DNA from 2 places in the Mucilaginibacter sp. P1_A3 genome. Region 2 is predicted to be linked to the other one. Evidence: riboswitches for the same ligand, from Rfam matches in the RefSeq annotation. Region 2 holds a riboswitch; the other holds the start of a gene.

Region 1 (9,577 bases), on a different contig from region 2:
TTCCCTCCGGTCATACTTCATCGTCCTTTGCTACAGCAACTGCACTATCAATGGCTTATCCCAAATGGTATGTTATTGCTCCGGTTTATTTATGGGCAGGGGCTACGGGGTATTCCCGTATGTATTTAGGTGTTCATAATCCGAGTGATGTAGGGGCGGGTGCTGTATTGGGTGCGGGGAGTGCTTTACCTTTGTTGTTTTTGAAGAAGTAGCTTACAAAATTGGTCATAGATTCTACTTTGGGAGAAATTTTTGCCCAATTAATTATTTATTGAATAGGTTTCTTGATATAGGTATTAATATATTACTTTGGCGCCAAAGTCTAACCTTATCATTTAATGAAATATTATACAACCTGTCATATTACTAATCTCTTTATCTTTTTTGCGTTTTGCTTTTTTACTGGTTGCGCAAAAAAAAGCACTAATCCAGCTCCAATAGATGATACTCCGAAAGTAACAATTACATCATTAAGTGTAAGTACCGCAACATACAATACGGTTGTAATAATAAAAGGTACAGGCTTTAGCAACACGGTTGCCAATGATCAGGTCTTTTTTAATGGAAAAGCGGCTTCTGTAACCGCAGCAACCTCAACACAACTTACGGTTACTGTGCCTTTAAGTGCCGGTGCAGGAAATGTTAGTGTAAAAGTTGCCGGTGGTACCTTAGTTACCGGCCCAACCTTTACTTACCAACTATCCTGGGTGGTGAGTACTTTTGCTGGTAGCGGTGCTCAAGGGTATAAAGATGGATCGGGAAAAGATGCAAGTTTTTACTACCCTACAGGGGTAGCGTTTGATAATGGAGGAAACCTGATAGTTTCTGAAGAAGGCAATGATGATATAAGGAAAATTACCCCCGATGGAGTTGTAACTACAATTGCAGGTAATAGAATCCAGGGTATGGATAACGGAAATGGGACCGCGGCAACTTTTTGGAATCCGGCCGGGCTAACCGTTGATAATACCGGTAATATATACGTAGCTGATTATGCAAATAATTCGATTAGGAAAATTGACCCATCAAATAACGTAACTACGTTTGCAGGTCAAAGAAAATCGGGCTTCGACAATGGCAAAGGCGTATTGGCAAGTTTTGCCCTACCTGTAGATATAAAAATCGACGCGACAGGGAATCTATATGTAACCGATTTTGCCAATGAAGTAATAAGAAAGATAACAGCAGACGGCACCGTGAGTACGTTTTCAAAAATAATTTCAGGATCTTCAGGAGGGGCTTTTAACTTTCCTAATGGCTTGGCGTTTGATCAAGGCAATAATCTGTATGTGGCGGATATTGCAGCTTTTAAAATACAGAAAATAACATCTGCTGGTGTAATATCTACTTTAGCAGGCAGCGGCATAAGGGGAACTGATGACGGATTAGGGAATAAGGCAAGTTTTTATCAGTTGTTTAATTTAGTAGTTGATAAGGAGGGCAATATTTATGCCACCGATAGTAACTTAATTAGGAAAATTACAGCTGTTGGCCAGGTAACAACTTTTGCAGGCACAGAAGCTACCACAGGTGCAGCCGATGGACCAATAGCAACTGCAACGTTTAATCATCCTGGTGGAATAGCTATCGATAAAACAGGAAATATTTTTATAGCAGATACACAAAATAACCTTATTCGGAAGATAGTATTTGAGTAGGAGTAGTACAGTTATAACCCTGAAAATCTCATCCAAATGCCCGGTCAATAACCGGGCATTTTTTATTTAAACAGCCCTCTTTGTTCATTAAAACAGCGTAAAATCCTTTGGTAATTTTCTTTTTCAAATTCTCAAATTTTCAAATCAAAACATCATCTGCACATTTGTAATCTGAAATCTGTACATTTTTTTTCCACCCCAGTGTGGTAGGATAAAATCAAAAAAATTGAATTTGTGATCATAATTATACATTAAATGCGCAGTGTTTGTACTTGATATGTTTTCTATTTAGATTAGTGATTGATTGATAGCCAGTCTTTTATCTATTAGCCGACCTAGTCATGAAAAAACTGTTTGTCCAGGTGTTTACTTTCCTCGAAATAATTGGGTTAAAAAAATTAACTGTATTTGTTTTTATAAGTTTGGCCGCTGTAAATACAGCTTATGCGCAATGGACAAAAAAAGCCAACGAACTAACTAAACGAGCCGAAGCCAATAACGTATTATACAATAATAAACTTTATGTGTTTGGAGGATTTGGTGATAACCCAAAGATTGAAAAAACCAATGAAGTATATGATATTTTAGCCAATAAATGGAGTGAAATAGCTCCTATCCTGCCAGGAAAAGAAATAAGTCATCAGGGTACCGTACTTGTTGATGATAATATTTGGCTAATTGGAGGAAGGTCAGTTGATGCTTACGGTCCTGTAAGTAGCCAGGTATTAATATATAATATTCCTGCAAACTCTTGGACCAACGGCCCGGAATTAATAGATCCCTCAACCGGAAAACCGTTTCCAATTGGCGCCGGTGGATATGTTTTGGTTGGCCGAACATTGCATGTATTCGGAGGTTTCGGTCCCACCATTTGTGAAGATCAGGCCAAACTGCATTTAACCATTAATGTAGATAAATATATGGCCGACCCTGCTCATGTTACATGGGAAAACAAACTGGCTCCGTTACCTATTCCAAGAAATCATATAAGCTATGTTACTATTGGCGCTAAGATATATGCTTTTGGGGGCCAGTTTAAGCATGACTGTGTTGCTAATGATCAAGTATATTGCCATGTATATGATATAGCAACCGATACCTGGAGCAGGCTTACAGATTTACCCAAACCACGCTCCCATGCAGAGGGCGCAACCTTTGCTGTGGATGGCAGGATGTTTTTAGTTGGCGGGCAGGGCTACAACAATCTTACCCAAAACACTACATACCAGTTTAATCCCAAAGATAACGGCGGCTTGGGGTCATGGACTGCACTTAATGCATATACATTGCCGGGTAGTTACCTGGGCCTATCAGCTAAATTGGCAGGCAAATCGTTTATAATTACTAATGGGGCATTGAATAGTTATGGTAACGAACGTGTGGAAACTTATACCGCGGTTGTAAACCGGAGTGCTGCCCGTACACTTGGGTTTTCGTTACCCTGTCTTTCTCAGAATGTAACAGCCGGCGAAAATGTAACTATTTCAAACCTGCTTTATTGTATTGAAGATTCTACGGGTTTTACGCTATCTGCCGATGCAGAATGGCTCAGTATTCCTAACAATCATAGTGGCACCGTAGGGCTTAATGGTAAAGATATTGAAGTAAATATAAATACTGCGGGCCTTTCGCCAGGAACCTACATCGGGAAAATTACCGCCACCGGGCCTTTAACAGCTTCAAAAGCATCCTTTTGTGTTAATTTAACTGTTGCGCCATCTGCATCCGGTGGGTATTCCTTAAATGTATCAGAATCAGGTACAGGATCTGTTGTTAAATCTCCCAATCAGCAAACTTATGCGCCAAACACCAGGGTGAATTTGACTGCCGTGCCGCAGCCGGGATGGATATTTGAAGGTTGGACCGGCGACACCGTTGTAACAACAAATCCTTTAATATTAGCGATGGATACAAATAAGTACCTTACCGCAAAATTTATTCAGGATACCGTACAAAAGGCTTTTATAACCAATATAGTTGCCAAAACAGGCAGGCGTTATGAATTAGACACGCTAAGGCAGGGTATTACTTACTATACAGACCGGGAATACACCATAACCACAATCCCTTCCACACTTACAAATGCTGCCATAATCAAAGCACCAAATGACGATAAGGTTAATACTTCAACCGCGGTGCTGTCGTTCAAATTATCGGTCCCGGCCATAATTTATGTGGCTTATGATCCTCGCGGAACTGTTTTACCTGCCTGGTTAGCAAGCTGGAAAAAGCTTACCGATAAGGTGGGAGTTGATGACCCCAAAATATCATCTTTTAACCTGTATAGTAAAAATTACCCCGCCGGTGATGTATCACTCGGCGGCAATTTTGCAAGTCCGGCCAAAGGGGCCCTTTGCCAATATATAGTTTTGGCTAAGCCAGATCTATCCGCAAACGTAACAGCAGCAAAAAATAGCTTCAATAATTTAAATAGCACTGCTATTATAGCAGATACAATTACACTTAATCCGGTTTTAGGTAATGATAAATTTATTTTATACCCTAATCCACTGCGTAATCATTTCAGCGTTATTTTACCGGCTAACTATGAGGGACTTTCGGTCATGCAAATTGTTTCTATGAATGGCAAATCAACTTATATTCCTAAGTCGTTAATCAAATCGTTTAAAGAAAAAGTTGATGTTGATATTGCTTCTTTGGCGTTAGCAAAAGGTTTGTATGCCGTATTGATGGTTTCAACCAATGGGAAAACCAATGTTATACGTATGATGATCAAATAGCGCATTTTTATTGTAAAAACAGTTCGCCTCTTTGCACAAATTTTCCTTTAAGAAAACTATCTGTACGTCCTCAAATTTTCAAATCAAAACATCATCTGCACATTTGTAATCTAAAATCTGCACATTTATTCTCATCTTTACCGCCAATAAAGTTCTTTACTTTTTTTCTGCAGAGTGGTTCCCGGTGTTTAAAGCATCGGGATTAATAAGGAACCGTGTGTAAATCACGGGCTGTCGCGCAACTGTAAGTAACGCAAAAGGTTGTTGCCTTTAACAATGTCCATTGTTCGCCCCCGTGCGGATGAGAAGGACGGCAACAATGTTACAAGCCAGGATACTTGCCTCAATGTATAAAGACAATGCTTTCGCGCAATGAAGCAGTAGTCAAAGAAAAAAGAATGACCTACGTGGTGTTAATATGCCCGTATGTCGCGCTTTTGCCTTTTATTACCATTTACTCCGAAAGCATACCGAAAACCGTAAGGAGCATTAAGTCAAATTAATGTTTAACCAAAAAAGTTTTAGCGTATGCTCAAAAACAATCTCGGGTATCCTCGTGTAGGTGCCCACCGTGAACTCAAAAAGGCCAGTGAACAGTACTGGGCAGGTAAAATCAATCGTGATGATCTGTTTGCCGTTGCCCGTCAGCTCCGTTTGCAAAACTGGCAAACCCAGGTTGATGCCGGTATCGACCTCATCCCTTGTAACGATTTTAGTTTTTATGACCAGGTACTTGATACATCGTTGATGCTGGGCAATATCCCTGAACGTTACACCCAAGTATTAACCCAAAACAAAACCAACACCGAGATCGATCTGTATTTTGCTATGGCCCGTGGCTATCAAAAAGATGGCCTTGACGTTACCGCTATGGAAATGACCAAATGGTTTGATACCAATTATCATTACATTGTACCGGAGTTTGTAAAGGATCAGCAGTTTAAGCTGTTTAGCGAAAAGGTGTTTGATGAATTTATCCTGGCCAAGCAGCATACCCGCAATATACCAAAACCAGTATTGATTGGCCCCGTATCGTACCTGTTGCTGGGTAAAGAAAAACAGCCAGGTTTTGATAGGATAGACCTGATCAAAAAAATTGTGCCTGTTTATATCGAGGTATTAAAAAGACTGAAAAGCTATGGAGCGGTTTGGGTGCAAATTGATGAGCCTTTCCTGGCGCTTGATCTTACTCCAAAAGAAAAGGAAGCTTACGCCTATGCCTACATGGAGATCAGCAGAAATTGCCCCGGTATTAAAGTGCTGCTTACTACTTATTTTGAAAGCCTGCATGAGAATACCGAACTGGCTGTAACCTTGCCGGTAAGCGCGCTTCATGTTGATTTAGTACGTGCCCCTGATCAGTTGTACAAAGTGCTTACGTTACTACCCGATTCACTTAGCCTTTCGTTAGGTGTAGTTGATGGCCGTAACATCTGGAAAAACGATTATGTGCGCTCATTAACGCATATTAAAAAAGCAATTGCTGTATTGGGCAACGATAGGGTGATGATTGCACCAGGCTGCTCTTTACTGCATACACCGTTTGATCTGGACCTGGAGACTGCCATCCTTCCCGAAATAAAAAACTGGATGGCTTTTGCCAAACAAAAGCTGAACGAAGTAAATGAACTCGCGCAGATCATTGACGGCAATAATGAATTGCTGCAAAACAATCTCAGGGCCATTACCAGTCGTAACCTTTCCAAACTCATTCACAAGCAGGAAATAAAGCAACGTGTGGCAGCTATTACCGATGCTGATGCACAGCGTGAAAGCGCATTCATCATCCGCCAAAAAATACAACAGCAACGTTTTAAATTACCACTGTACCCTACAACTACCATAGGATCGTTCCCGCAAACTGATGATATCCGCTCATTAAGGGCGAGGCTAAAAAAAGGTGAATTAACTACCGATCAATATGACGCCGAAATAGAAAAAGCCACCATCGATGCCATCCGCTGGCAGGAAGAGATTGGTCTTGATGTGCTGGTACATGGCGAGTTTGAACGTAACGACATGGTGGAGTACTTTGGCGAGCGTTTAGATGGTTTCCTGTTCACCAAAAATGGCTGGGTGCAAAGCTATGGCAGCCGCTGTGTTAAACCGCCGGTTATTTATGGCGATATAAGCCGCCCGGCGGATATGACCGTGAGGTGGAGCAGCTTTGCGCAGCAAAACACGCAAAAATTAATGAAAGGTATGCTCACAGGCCCTGTAACCATATTGCAATGGTCGTTTGTACGTGATGATCAGCCCCGGTCCGAAACTACTAACCAGATAGCTTTGGCCATTAGGGATGAGGTTGTGGCTTTGGAAGACGCAGGTATTAAAGTGATTCAGATAGATGAACCGGCCATTCGTGAAGGTTTGCCATTACGTAAAAAAGATCGTCAAAATTACCTGAACTGGGCAGTTCGCGCATTTCGCATTTCAGCCAGTGGGGTAAGGGACGAAACACAAATCCATACGCATATGTGCTACAGTGAATTTAATGATATTATTGGCAACATTGCAGATATGGATGCAGATGTGATCACGATAGAAACCTCCCGCTCGCAAATGGAGCTGTTAGCAGCCTTCTCCGATTTTAAATATCCAAACGAAATTGGTCCGGGTGTTTATGATATTCATTCGCCGCGTGTACCCACCGTTGGCGAGATGGTAAGCTTGCTGGAAAAAGCATCAGAATTGCTTCCCGCCGGCAACTTATGGGTTAACCCAGACTGCGGTTTAAAGACCCGAAAATGGCCCGAAACCCAGACCGCGTTGAAAAATATGGTGCAGGCAGCAAAACAACTTCGTCAGTTAGTTGTAGAAACAACAGTATCCTGACCAGTAAAAACAGGCAATTTGTGTATAATTGCCTGTTTTTTCAGATTTTTTGCATTTATGAGATTAAAAAGTAACGCGGTTATAACAGGTGTTGGTGGTTTTGTTCCTGATAATATATTGAATAACAGTGATTTAGAGAAGATGGTTGATACTAACAGTGAATGGATAGTATCAAGAACAGGAATAAAGGAAAGGAGGATTTTAAACGATCCAAGCCTTGCTACCTCAGATATGGCTGCCTATGCCGTAAAAGATTTATTAAAAAATGCAGGTCTTGAGCCAGAAGAAATTGACTGCCTAATAATTGCTACTTCAACCCCTGATCATCTACTATTATCAACTGCCAGCATCGTTTGCGATAAGCTGGGTTTAGTGAATGCCTGGGCTACTGATATCAACGCTGCCTGCAGCGGTTTTTTATATGCCTATACTATGGGCGCCAGTTTGGTAGAAAGCAACCGGTACAAAAAAGTGATTGTGGTGGGTGCTGATCAAAACAGCGCGATCATCAATTACGAGGACAGGAATACCTGTATTTTGTTTGGCGATGGTGCCGGCGCGGTTTTACTTGAACCCACTACCGAAGACGTAGGCTTAATTGACAGCGTTTTTAAAACCGAAGGAAAAGGACGGGAACATTTATTGGTTCCGGGTGGTGGTTCAAAAATTCCGGCTACGCCAGATTCTGTTGCACAAAAGCTGCATTATATAAGGCAGGATGGAAGGGTTGTTTTTAAGGCCGCTATAAAAGGAATGACAGAAACCTGTACCGAAGTATTGAAACGTAACGATTTAGAGATTAACGACATTAACTGGTTAATACCCCACCAAGCTAATTACCGCATTATTCATGCTGTAGGCGAAAACCTTGGCTTGCCCGAAGATCGTGTTAAAGTTAATATTGAAAGATACGGAAATACTACTGCCGCCACTATACCACTTTGTATTTGGGATTTTAAAGATGATTTTAAATACAATGATAACATGATATTTACCGCATTTGGCGCCGGTTTTTCATGGGGCGCTACGCTGTTAAAGTGGGGTAAGCTGCGCACTGTTTAATCGTATTCAAGTATTTTTTCACCAGGTCATTGCGAGGAACGAAGCAATCTCTATGCTTTACAGAGCATACGGAAAAGCTTGAATCTGCGTGACAGATCTGCCTGTGTAGAGATTGCTTCGTTCCTCGCAATGAAGCGTTTTTATGTAGGTTAAAAGATCTATTTCAATAAAATCATCATGACCACAGAAGAAAGAATTAAAGCATCCGAAACACGGATATTTAAAACCGTGTTCCCTAATAATACCAACCATTACGATACCCTTTTTGGAGGCTCGGCTATGGCGATGATGGATGAGGTGGCTTTTATTACCGCTACCCGTTTCACCCGTAAAAGAATGGTCACCGTATCATCCGACAGGATAGACTTTAACAAACCTATACCCGCAGGTACCATTATTGAGCTTGTAGGCACCGTATCGCACATCGGCAATACCAGTATGAAAGTTTTGGTAGAGATATTTATTGAAGAGATGTACTCCTTTGTACGCGAAAAAGCCATTACCGGTACTTTTACCTTTGTGGCTATCGACGAGCATAAGCACCCGGTAGGGGTGTTAGCTTAAAGCAAAAGGCTCAAGGCGGAAAGCCGTTAGAAAAAGCTTTCTGCCTTGAGCCTTCCGCTTTCTGCCCGATATTATACTGCAAACAACTGCCCAAGATCTTTAAAAGCCTTAAATTCAAGCGCATTGCCCGAAGGATCAAAGAGGAACATGGTGGCTTGTTCGCCCGGTAAACCTTTAAAGCGGATGTAAGGTTCAATTACAAATTTAATGTTATGACTTTTTAGCCTGGCTTCCAGAGTGGTCCAGTCATCCCATTCCAGCACAACGCCAAAATGCGGTACGGGTACATCATGCCCGTCTACAGGGTTAAAATGTGGTTTAGCCTCTGTTACGGGTTTAGGTTTCAGGTGTATCACAAATTGGTGGCCATATAAATTAAAATCGGTCCAATGGGTATCGCTTCGGCCTTCGCTGCAGCCTAATACTTCACGATAAAATTTGCGTGCTTCGTCCAGGTCATAAACCGGTACCGCAACATGGAAAGGTGTTAGTTTGCTCATTCAGATCAATATTAATGGAGCCCCTTACGTTTTAATAGCCCACCAGTAGTATCATCAACACTTTGTTGTACAATGAACGCTTTAGGATCAATACTCAGGATGGTGTGTTTTAATGAAGGGATCTCTAAACGGGTGGCAACGGTAAAAACAATATCCCGCGGATCATTCACATGCCCATCCTTACCGTAACCGCTTTTACCCTGGTAAATGGTAACAC
Region 2 (9,577 bases):
GTATCTACGGTGTTACATTCCCTAAAGCCAGCGAACTTACAGAATACCTGCATATGATCGAAGAGGCTAAAAAGCGCGATCACAGGAAATTGGGTAAGGAATTGGAATTGTTTGCTTTTTCGGAAAAAGTGGGCATGGGTTTACCATTATGGTTACCTAAAGGAACAGCCTTACGTGAGCGTTTGCAAAACTTCCTTCAAAAAGCACAGGTAAAAGCTGGTTACGAGCAGGTAATTACACCACACATCGGTCATAAAAATCTGTATGTGACATCTGGTCACTATGAAAAATATGGTGCCGATTCATTTCAGCCTATAAAAACCCCGCAGGAGGGAGAGGAGTTCTTTTTAAAACCAATGAACTGCCCGCACCACTGCGAGATCTATAAAACAAAACCACGCTCTTACAAAGATCTTCCTGTTCGTTTGGCTGAGTTCGGTACCGTATACCGTTATGAACAAAGCGGCGAGCTGCACGGCTTAACCCGTGTACGCGGCTTTACACAGGATGATGCACACTTGTTTTGTCGCCCAGACCAAGTGAAGGATGAGTTTAAAAAAGTAATCGACCTTGTACTATATGTATTTAAGGCGCTTGGTTTTGATAACTATACAGCGCAGGTTTCACTACGTGATCCTGAAAACAAAGCCAAATACATCGGTACTGATGAAAACTGGGCTTTGGCAGAATCCGCTATTATTGAGGCTGCTGCTGAAAAGGGTTTAACCACCGTTGTTGAATTGGGTGAGGCTGCATTTTATGGCCCTAAGCTTGATTTTATGGTGAGGGATGCCCTTGGTCGTAAATGGCAATTGGGAACCATACAGGTTGATTATAATCTGCCAGAGCGTTTTGAACTGGAATACACTGGTAGTGATAATTTAAAACATCGCCCGGTAATGATTCACAGGGCGCCGTTTGGCTCTATGGAACGCTTCATCGCAGTATTAATTGAGCATTGCGCAGGTAATTTCCCATTGTGGTTATCTCCGGAGCAATTTATTATTCTTCCGATATCAGAAAAATACGAGGAATATGCAAAAAAACTTTCTGATGTGTTAAAAGATTCCGATATTTGCGGGCTGATTGATTTCAGAGACGAGAAGATAGGGCGTAAAATACGCGATGCTGAAGTCAAAAAGATCCCTTATATGTTGATTGTGGGCGAAAAGGAAGCTGCCGAAGGCATGGTTTCTGTTAGGAAACATGGTCAGGGTGACTTGGGAAGTATGAGCATAGAAGATTTTAAAGAACAAATAATTAAAGAAATAAAAGTATAACTTGGCATTAAACAAACCTTTCAATAGAGGACCAAGGCTTCCTTTTAAGAAAAAAGAAGCTGAACACAACATCAACCAATTCATTAGGGCTCAGGAAGTTCGCCTTGTAGGTGACAACGTAGAGCAAGGAATTTTTTCATTAAGAGATGCCCTTGCTATAGCGCAAGAGCAGGAATTAGATCTTGTTGAAATATCTCCGAACGCTGTACCGCCGGTTTGTAAAGTAACTGACTATAACAAGTTTATTTACGAGCAAAAGAAAAAGCTTAAGGAGATAAAAAGTAATGCCAAGCAAACTGTTATTAAAGAGATTCGCTTTGGCCCGAACACTGATGATCATGACTTTGAATTTAAATTAAAGCATGCTATTAAATTTTTGGAAGCCGGCGAAAAAGTAAGGGCTTACGTACACTTTAAGGGCCGCGCAATTGTTTACAAAGAGCAGGGTGAGATATTACTGCTTCGTTTTGCACAGGCATTGGAAGATGTAGGTAAAGTTGAACAATTACCAAAGCTTGAAGGTAAAAGGATGTTTTTAACCCTTGCACCCAAAGCTGCAAAAAAATAATTTCAGATGTACTGATGTGTAATTTCAAAGTTACATATCAGTACTATCTTATATAAAGGTATTTACAGATCTGCAGGGTTGCACATTTGTAAGTTAAACAAACAATTAAATAATAGTTATGCCAAAAATGAAAACCAATTCCAGTGCAAAAAAGCGTTTTAAGCTTACTGGAACCGGTAAAATCACACGGAAGAATGCTTTCAAAAGCCACATCTTAACTAAGATGTCGACTAAACGTAAGCGTAACCTTGGTCATACCAGCTTAGTATCTAAAGCTGATATGGGAAATGTTAAACGTATGCTTTGCATCGGAAAGTAATTCACAATTTTTTTAACCAGGTATTAGAGTTTTAAGTTCGGCTTTAAAGGCAGGCACTCACTACCAAAATCAAACAACATGCCACGTTCAGTTAACGCAGTAGCGTCGAGAAGACGCAGAAAAAGGATCATGAACCTCGCCAAAGGTTATTGGGGTTCACGCAGCAAGGTTTATACCGTTGCAAAAAATACAGTTGAAAAAGGTTTACAGTACGCTTATCGTGACCGTAAAACCAAGAAAAGAGAGTTCAGAGCTTTATGGATACAGCGTATTAACGCAGGTGCCCGTCAGCACGGAATTTCTTACTCTCAATTAATAGGTAAATTAGCAGCAAAAGAAATCGGTTTAAACCGTAAAGTATTAGCTGATTTAGCAATGAATCATCCTGATGCTTTCAAAGCCGTGATTGATGCAGTAAAATAATATAATTTGCTGAGATCTATTCTCAATGAATTTTAAAAAACCGCCTGATAATTTTATCAGGTGGTTTTTTGTTGGTATATATTTTAATACCAGTTTATGATATTACAATAATGGGTTCCTCTTTGCTATCCAAAAAAAACTCGGGGCCGTTATCAATATCCATATATTGTTTAAAATTCTGCACATCCTTATCAACCATATTTTTAAATATAGGGTTTAACACCCTGGCAAGGCCAACACCTAATCCTCCTGCCGGTGGCTGATAGCTGATTACAATATCCACAATAGTTCCCTTACCATCAATAGTATCCTGGAAACGAACTTTCCCTGCATTGTTAATGATGGAGTCGGGCATCGAGCTCCACCCAATCATTTCGTCAGGCTCATCTTTTACAATTTCTGCATGCCAGCTAACGCTTGCTACACCTGCGGGTAGTTTTAGTACCCAGTGAGAGTATTTTGAATCAATTATTTCAACACTTTCCAGGTGTTTCATAAATAAAGGAAGATTATCAAACTTGCGCCAAAAATTGTAAACCTTGTGCCTTGGTTGGTTAACGGTAAATGAAGACCGGATATTGATGTTAATAGGATTGGTTGATAGCTTACCAATTCGTTTATACAATTCGCAATGGCCGGTAATGCCACGATTTAAAAGGTATCCGCTGGCGCCTATCTTTAATATGCTCGTAAACGGAGCTGAAAATATATGCTTAAATCCCGACCATCCCAATTTAACACCTCCAACTATAGAAGTATAACGTTCGGGCCAGTTCAGGTTTATTCTGTCATCACCGTGAAGTATGGGGTAGTTATCCGTGTACTTAATTATTGTAGTTGCCATATTGTTGTTTAAATGGTATGAAAATTAAACACGATATGGTAAGCTAAGTTTTTGTTAATTGAAGTTTATTTAACCTTTCTGTAATTAAATTTAAATTTGGTTAAATCGGGGAGGTGCTTTTTCGCTCTTTTTAGTTCATATTGGTAAATCACCTGCCCAAGGTTTTTCATAAAAGGGAGGCAGACTGTAGCATATTCATACTTATTGTCGTTAAGGATTCCGTCTTCGTTTGATTGTATGACTGCCGTAAGTATAAATTCAACCTTGTTTTTAAAATCAACGATGTAGGCGTTATCAATATCATATCCATAACTGTCGCCTACTTTATTAAATATTCTGATGTCGGGGTTAACATTGGCCGTACTGTCGCCTCCATAAAACAGAAACTTACAATAAGCCGCGTAATATGCTGGCCGGCTGTATGTAGGTTTTATGTTTTCGGTAGGGAAGGTGCTCATGTATTGATAAATGAAATTATAGTCGGCACCGGTTAAATTAAAACGTTGCGACTTTTCAAAGGCTTCGGGGAAAAGCAGTCGCTTTAAAACCATTTGCTGATCGGCAATAGTATAAACATTTTTATCAGCAAAGCTGAATGGCTGCATTACCAGTTTATCATTACTATCCATGTATCCTTTGCCTTGTATCATATTCTCCAGGTGAATAGGGTAGGCCAGGCTATCATAAAGGGCTGGTTTATGATAAATGAGTTTATCGCCATTATAAAAATCAACCGGGTTGGTATGTTTGGTGTTTTCGCCGCTATCGCCAATGGCCAGCCTGCCAATGATGCGGGTATTATTAAAATTGTATTTTTTTAGTTTTTGGTTAATCTCTTTGCGGCCCACAAATTCATACAATCTGTTATAGGCATCGTTATCGCTCACCAGCAGTATTTTTTTGATGTAGTTTTCAATGCTTGGTAAGCCGCTTAGCGATGATGTATCTGTTTTTACCCTGGTTTGCCCCGTGAATGCGCTATCAGTTATCATAACCGACGTTTTGCTGAGGCCTTTAATTTTTAGCTCATTTAGTTTTTCAAGCGTAAATATGGCTGTTGGTAGTTTTACTGTACTTGCCGGGTAAAAATATCGCTTAGCATTGAGCCGGTAACTATATGGTTTAAAGTGCGGAATGTTGTTTTTGTCCCGGTTTATCTGGGTGTATAGTATTTGCACTTCATTTTGGGTAGGGTGATTGAGTATGCCTTTAAACAGTTCAGGCTGGGCTTGTAAAAGATTTTTTAAAAGCACTGTATCGGGCTGTTGTGCAAGGCTGTTTATGGTAATCACCATTGATAGTGATAAAGTAATGCATAGTTTCATCAGCATAAATATACATATGTTAGTTGTTGTTGTTAATACTTGTTGTACTTTTGCATCGCTTTAGGTTTCTTTGATTGTAAATCATTAAAGAATTAAAAGGGAATTCGGTGTAAATCCGGAACTGTCCCGCAGCTGTAAGCTCCATAACCGTAGTTCAATCTTAAAGTCACTTCTGCTAAACCAGAGGGAAGACAGGACTAAAGGGGAGTAAGTCAGAAGACCTGCCAGAGCAATATAAATTATTCATAGCTTTCGTGGATTGAAGCTTGAATGTGAATGCTCTTCTTTTTTTGATAGTGTATTTTCATTTGACCACGTCCGTGTTATGCTATATAGTTTGCATTATTATTTAACACTATAGCAAATACATGAAAAAAAAGTACTTTAAAATTGTTTTAGGATTAGGATTGTTGCAAGTAGGTACAATTAGTACAAAATTATACGCACAGGATACTACGCGTATGTTAAACAATGTGGTAGTTACTGCCACCCGTTCGCCTAAAAAATTAGCAGATATAGGTAGGGTTGTTACCGTAATATCGGCAGAGCAGATCGGTCGTTCACAAGGCAAAACATTGCCTCAATTGCTCAATACAATTCCGGGAATAACCTTCTCTGGTGCACAGAATGCGCCCGGCATCAGTACGTCCGTATTCTTACGGGGAGCATCGTCAGGTAATACGCTAATATTGGTAGATGGTTTTCCGGTTAACAACGCAGGCTCAATTGATGGTAGTTACGATCTTAACGCTTTCCCTGTAAACCAAATTGAAAAAATTGAGATTTTAAAAGGCAGCGGCTCAACCTTATATGGCTCTGATGCTGTAGCCGGTGTAATAAATATCATAACCAAACATCCGCAAGGGCAGGGTTTAAAAGGAAATGTGCAATTAACTGGCGGTAGTTATAACACATTCCAGGAATCGGCCGGGGTAAACGGTAAAATTCACAATACAGGGATTGCCATCAACCTGTCAAATACAGATTCAAGAGGTTTTGCAGCAGCTACCGATACCACAAACAAAGCTGGATTTAAAAAAGACGGATTTCACCAGCGGTCTGCCAGTGTGAATATCAATCAGTATGTTTCTGATAAATTTAGTTTGAATGGCAACTTTCAAGGTAGCTATAATACTGGCGATCTGCCTTATGGCGCTTTTACTAATGACAACAACTACACTTACAACAATACATTTTTATTTGGTGGTTTAGGATTTAAAGTAGTATTGCCAAAAGGAACACTGGTGTTTAATGCAACACAAAATACGGTTCACAATAACTTTAAAAACTTACCGCCTGATAATGATTCTACACATCAGATAACAAAAAATATCGGCCGTATAACAAACGTTGAAGCTGTATTGAATTACAATCTGGGTAAATATTTTGATATAACGAGTGGAGCAGATTATAAATACAGCAATACCAGTCAATACAGTTTGTTTGAACAATCAGGCTACCATCCAGGTGCAAGTGTTATAAGTGATGATACTGCACATAACAGCATTGCCAGCGTTTATACGTCACTATTTTTTAAATCAAATATCTTTCACATGGAACTGGGTGGAAGATATAACCACCATAGCAAATACGGGGATAACTTTACCTATACCATTAATCCTTCGTTGTATTTAGCAGACCAGTTTAAAGTATTCGGAACTATTGCTTCGGCATTTAAAGCACCATCTTTATACCAGTTATCTTCCCAATACGGAAATTCTAAATTAAAGCCGGAATTCACCAATTCATACGAGGCTGGGTTTGATTGGGAGATCATAAAAAATACATTATCTTTTAACACCGCTTTCTATAAACGCAACGCAAAAGATGTAATTTATTTCTTCTCAGAATCTGTTGCCCCTTATAGCTCATTCTATAAAAATGGATCTTTTCAAAAAGACAAAGGTTTTGAAAGTGAGTTGAGATACAACTCAACCAAGCTAACTGCATCGGCTTATTTTGCTTATGTAACAGGTAAACAAACAGATGAAAATGGTAAGCAAACGGCTAATTTATACCGCAGGCCTAAGAGTACATTTGGGGCGAATGTATCGTATCAGGCATGTGCCGATTTCCTGATAGGCGTAAATTATAAGTATACTGGCAACAGGGCCGATCAAAATTTCGCCACCTATCCGTCTACAATAACCACTTTAAAAAATTATAATCTGGTTGATTTGCATCTGCAGTTAAAGGCTACCAAAAGCCTAAATATATTTGGCGATTTAAACAACGTGCTTGATCAAAAATATACCGACTGGCTGGGTTATAATACACGTGGTATAAACTTTACGCTTGGTGCAAAATATCAGTTTAATTAGTTGTTTTTAATTAACCCGATTATCTGTAATTTTACGTCATGAATAAAAAAGATACCATCAACAGGAACATTATCCTTATTTTAATGATAGTGGTTGCTGCAGCTTTCAGGTTAATAACATTTAAGTATAAGGAACTGAGTAACTTTACACCAGTGGGCGCGATAGCGGTATTCGGAGGTGTTTACTTTACCGAAAAATGGAAGGGATATGCAACTGTATTGCTTACATTATTTACTACCGATATCCTGGTTAACTACCTGTACACGTCAAAAGTCACTTTGTGGTATAGTGGTGCGGCCTGGGTTTATCTTTGCTTTGCCCTGATGGTTTTAGTTGGCAGCTTTATTAAAAAGGTAAATGTGCTTAATGTATTGTTGGTATCTGTTGCATCGGTATTGATCCATTGGCTCATTATCGATCTGCCATTTTTATATGGTACCATGTATCCGCATACTTTAGCGGGTTATGGTCAATCTTTAATCAATGCTATTCCCTTTGAAAAGAACATGGTTTTAGGAGACCTCCTATTCGGTTTTCTACTGTTTGGTGGTTTTGAGTTGGCAAAAAGTAAGTTTGCTTTTTTGCAAACTCCAAAGCAGCTGGCTCTTTAACCTAAGATAATAAAATTGAAAGCGATCTGCCATAATGCAGGTCGCTTTTTTTATGGGCTGATAATTTCAGGAAAATCAAAAGCATAAGGCCAACAGTTAATTGTTGAAATGCAAATACATTCCTGATTTGGTTGAAATGTTAAAACAGATCTGATTTAATTTAAGATATGAAAAACCTGGTAGTATTAACGGGAGCGGGGATCAGCGCTGAAAGTGGTTTAAAGACCTTTAGAGACAGTGATGGCCTTTGGGAGGGGTACAACATACAAGACGTGGCTACACCCGAAGCCTGGGAGCATAACCCGGTATTGGTGCAACAGTTTTATAACGAAAGGCGGAAGTCGGTACTGGAAGCGAAACCTAATGAGGCCCATTACGCGTTAGCAAGATTGGAAGAGAAATATAATGTTACAATTATCACCCAAAATATAGATGATCTGCATGAAAGGGCAGGCTCAACCAATGTAGTGCACCTGCACGGTGTTATTACCCGTTCGCAATCAAGCATCAACCCCGAGCTTACTTATCCGATAGATGGCTGGGAGATTAAGATGGATGAAGTTTGCGAATTAGGGTCGCCGTTACGTGCGCATGTAGTTTGGTTTGGCGAAGATGTGCCGATGATTGGGCCCGCAGCCCGCATTTGTGCTGATGCGGAAGTTTTCATGCTGATAGGTTCATCGTTGGCTGTTTACCCCGCTGCGGGCCTTATTGGCTATGTAAACAGGAATGTTCCTAAATATATCATAGATCCTAAAATACCCGATGCAAGGGTGAGCGGAACTGTAATTAAGATACAGGAAAAAGCAACGGTTGGAGTTATAGCGTTGGTAAATGAGTTGTTAAAAGATTAAAGTCAAATCACCAACCACTAATTAATATGAAGTGCATTTTTAATTGGAGCGGGGGAAAAGACAGCGCCCTGGCTTTATACCATTGCCTGCAAAACCCCGATCTTGAAATAAAATATTTGGTTACCACGATTAATGATGCTGCCGATAGGATCTCGATGCATGGCGTCAGGACGGAGCTATTGGTTAAACAGGCAGAAAGTATTGGCATTTCATTATACCAGATCCGCCTGCCCGAGATGCCGGGGATTAAGGAGTATGATGAGGTGATGCATCGTCATTTATCTCACCTTAAAAATGAAGGTATAACCCATTCCATTTTTGGCGACATTTTTTTGCAGGATCTTAAAGATTATCGCGATGCCCGGTTAAGCGAACTTGGCCTCACTGGTATTTATCCCTTATGGAAACTTGATACCAGCGAACTGATCAATGAGTTTTTAACCCTTGGGTTTGGAACAGTAATAGCTTGTACCCAGGCAAGGCTGGAGCGGATAGTTGGGAAGGAGATAAGCCTTGAATTGATTGAAGCTTTACCGGATGACGTAGATGTTTGCGGAGAGAACGGGGAGTTTCACACCTTCACTTTTAAAGGACCTATCTTTAAAAAAGAGATCAGTTATAAAACAGGCGTTAAAATATTTAAGGAATATCAAGCTCCCAAAAACGCCGATGATTCCTGTGCTTCAACTGCTGATCAACGGTCGAGTGGATTTTGGTATTGTGACCTTCTTTTGGCTTAACTTCCCATTTATTTGGCAAGATAGCAGGCCGAATTTAATTTTTTATATATTTATATGATATCTGTTTGTCAATATCTTAAATCTATTTTTATAAACTAATTGTTTATTCAAGGTAAGAATTAGTCGAAATAGAACCCATAAATCAGGCTTTTTGCCAAATAAAATTTTGTTTTGATTGTTTTGTGAAATTAAATAGCTGTAAATCAAATACTTAATATGGTTTTCTTGTTAAAAATTGTACCTGTAATAAGCATCTTTGAAGTCGGCGCGCATATCGGCAAAGCGGGTAGCT

What was found. Region 2 has a riboswitch for cobalamin ahead of AC1D0K_RS00505 (TonB-dependent receptor plug domain-containing protein). Riboswitches for the same ligand answer to the same signal wherever they lie in the genome.
Region 1: it holds a riboswitch for cobalamin, as region 2 does, so the genes downstream of both, metE (5-methyltetrahydropteroyltriglutamate--homocysteine S-methyltransferase) here and AC1D0K_RS00505 (TonB-dependent receptor plug domain-containing protein) in region 2, are expected to answer to the same signal.

What each region holds. Positions count from the first base shown of each region.
Region 1 is NZ_JBFTZJ010000005.1:490,814-500,390, reverse strand. Features, by position in the region: gene AC1D0K_RS13410 (phosphatase PAP2 family protein) at 1-212, shown strand, start outside; gene AC1D0K_RS13405 (IPT/TIG domain-containing protein) at 339-1,658, shown strand; gene AC1D0K_RS13400 (Kelch repeat-containing protein) at 2,000-4,399, shown strand; cobalamin riboswitch at 4,558-4,759, shown strand; gene metE (5-methyltetrahydropteroyltriglutamate--homocysteine S-methyltransferase) at 4,928-7,234, shown strand; gene AC1D0K_RS13390 (beta-ketoacyl-ACP synthase III) at 7,292-8,296, shown strand; gene AC1D0K_RS13385 (acyl-CoA thioesterase) at 8,474-8,860, shown strand; gene AC1D0K_RS13380 (VOC family protein) at 8,932-9,360, opposite strand; gene AC1D0K_RS13375 (YitT family protein) at 9,372-9,577, opposite strand, start outside.
Region 2 is NZ_JBFTZJ010000001.1:106,993-116,569, forward strand. Features, by position in the region: gene thrS (threonine--tRNA ligase) at 1-1,280, shown strand, start outside; gene infC (translation initiation factor IF-3) at 1,282-1,848, shown strand; gene rpmI (50S ribosomal protein L35) at 1,967-2,167, shown strand; gene rplT (50S ribosomal protein L20) at 2,246-2,590, shown strand; gene AC1D0K_RS00495 (SRPBCC family protein) at 2,685-3,434, opposite strand; gene AC1D0K_RS00500 (serine hydrolase) at 3,500-4,759, opposite strand; cobalamin riboswitch at 4,804-5,002, shown strand; gene AC1D0K_RS00505 (TonB-dependent receptor plug domain-containing protein) at 5,128-7,080, shown strand; gene AC1D0K_RS00510 (DUF6580 family putative transport protein) at 7,119-7,691, shown strand; gene AC1D0K_RS00515 (SIR2 family NAD-dependent protein deacylase) at 7,859-8,545, shown strand; gene AC1D0K_RS00520 (Dph6-related ATP pyrophosphatase) at 8,572-9,285, shown strand; gene AC1D0K_RS00525 (hypothetical protein) at 9,514-9,577, opposite strand, start outside.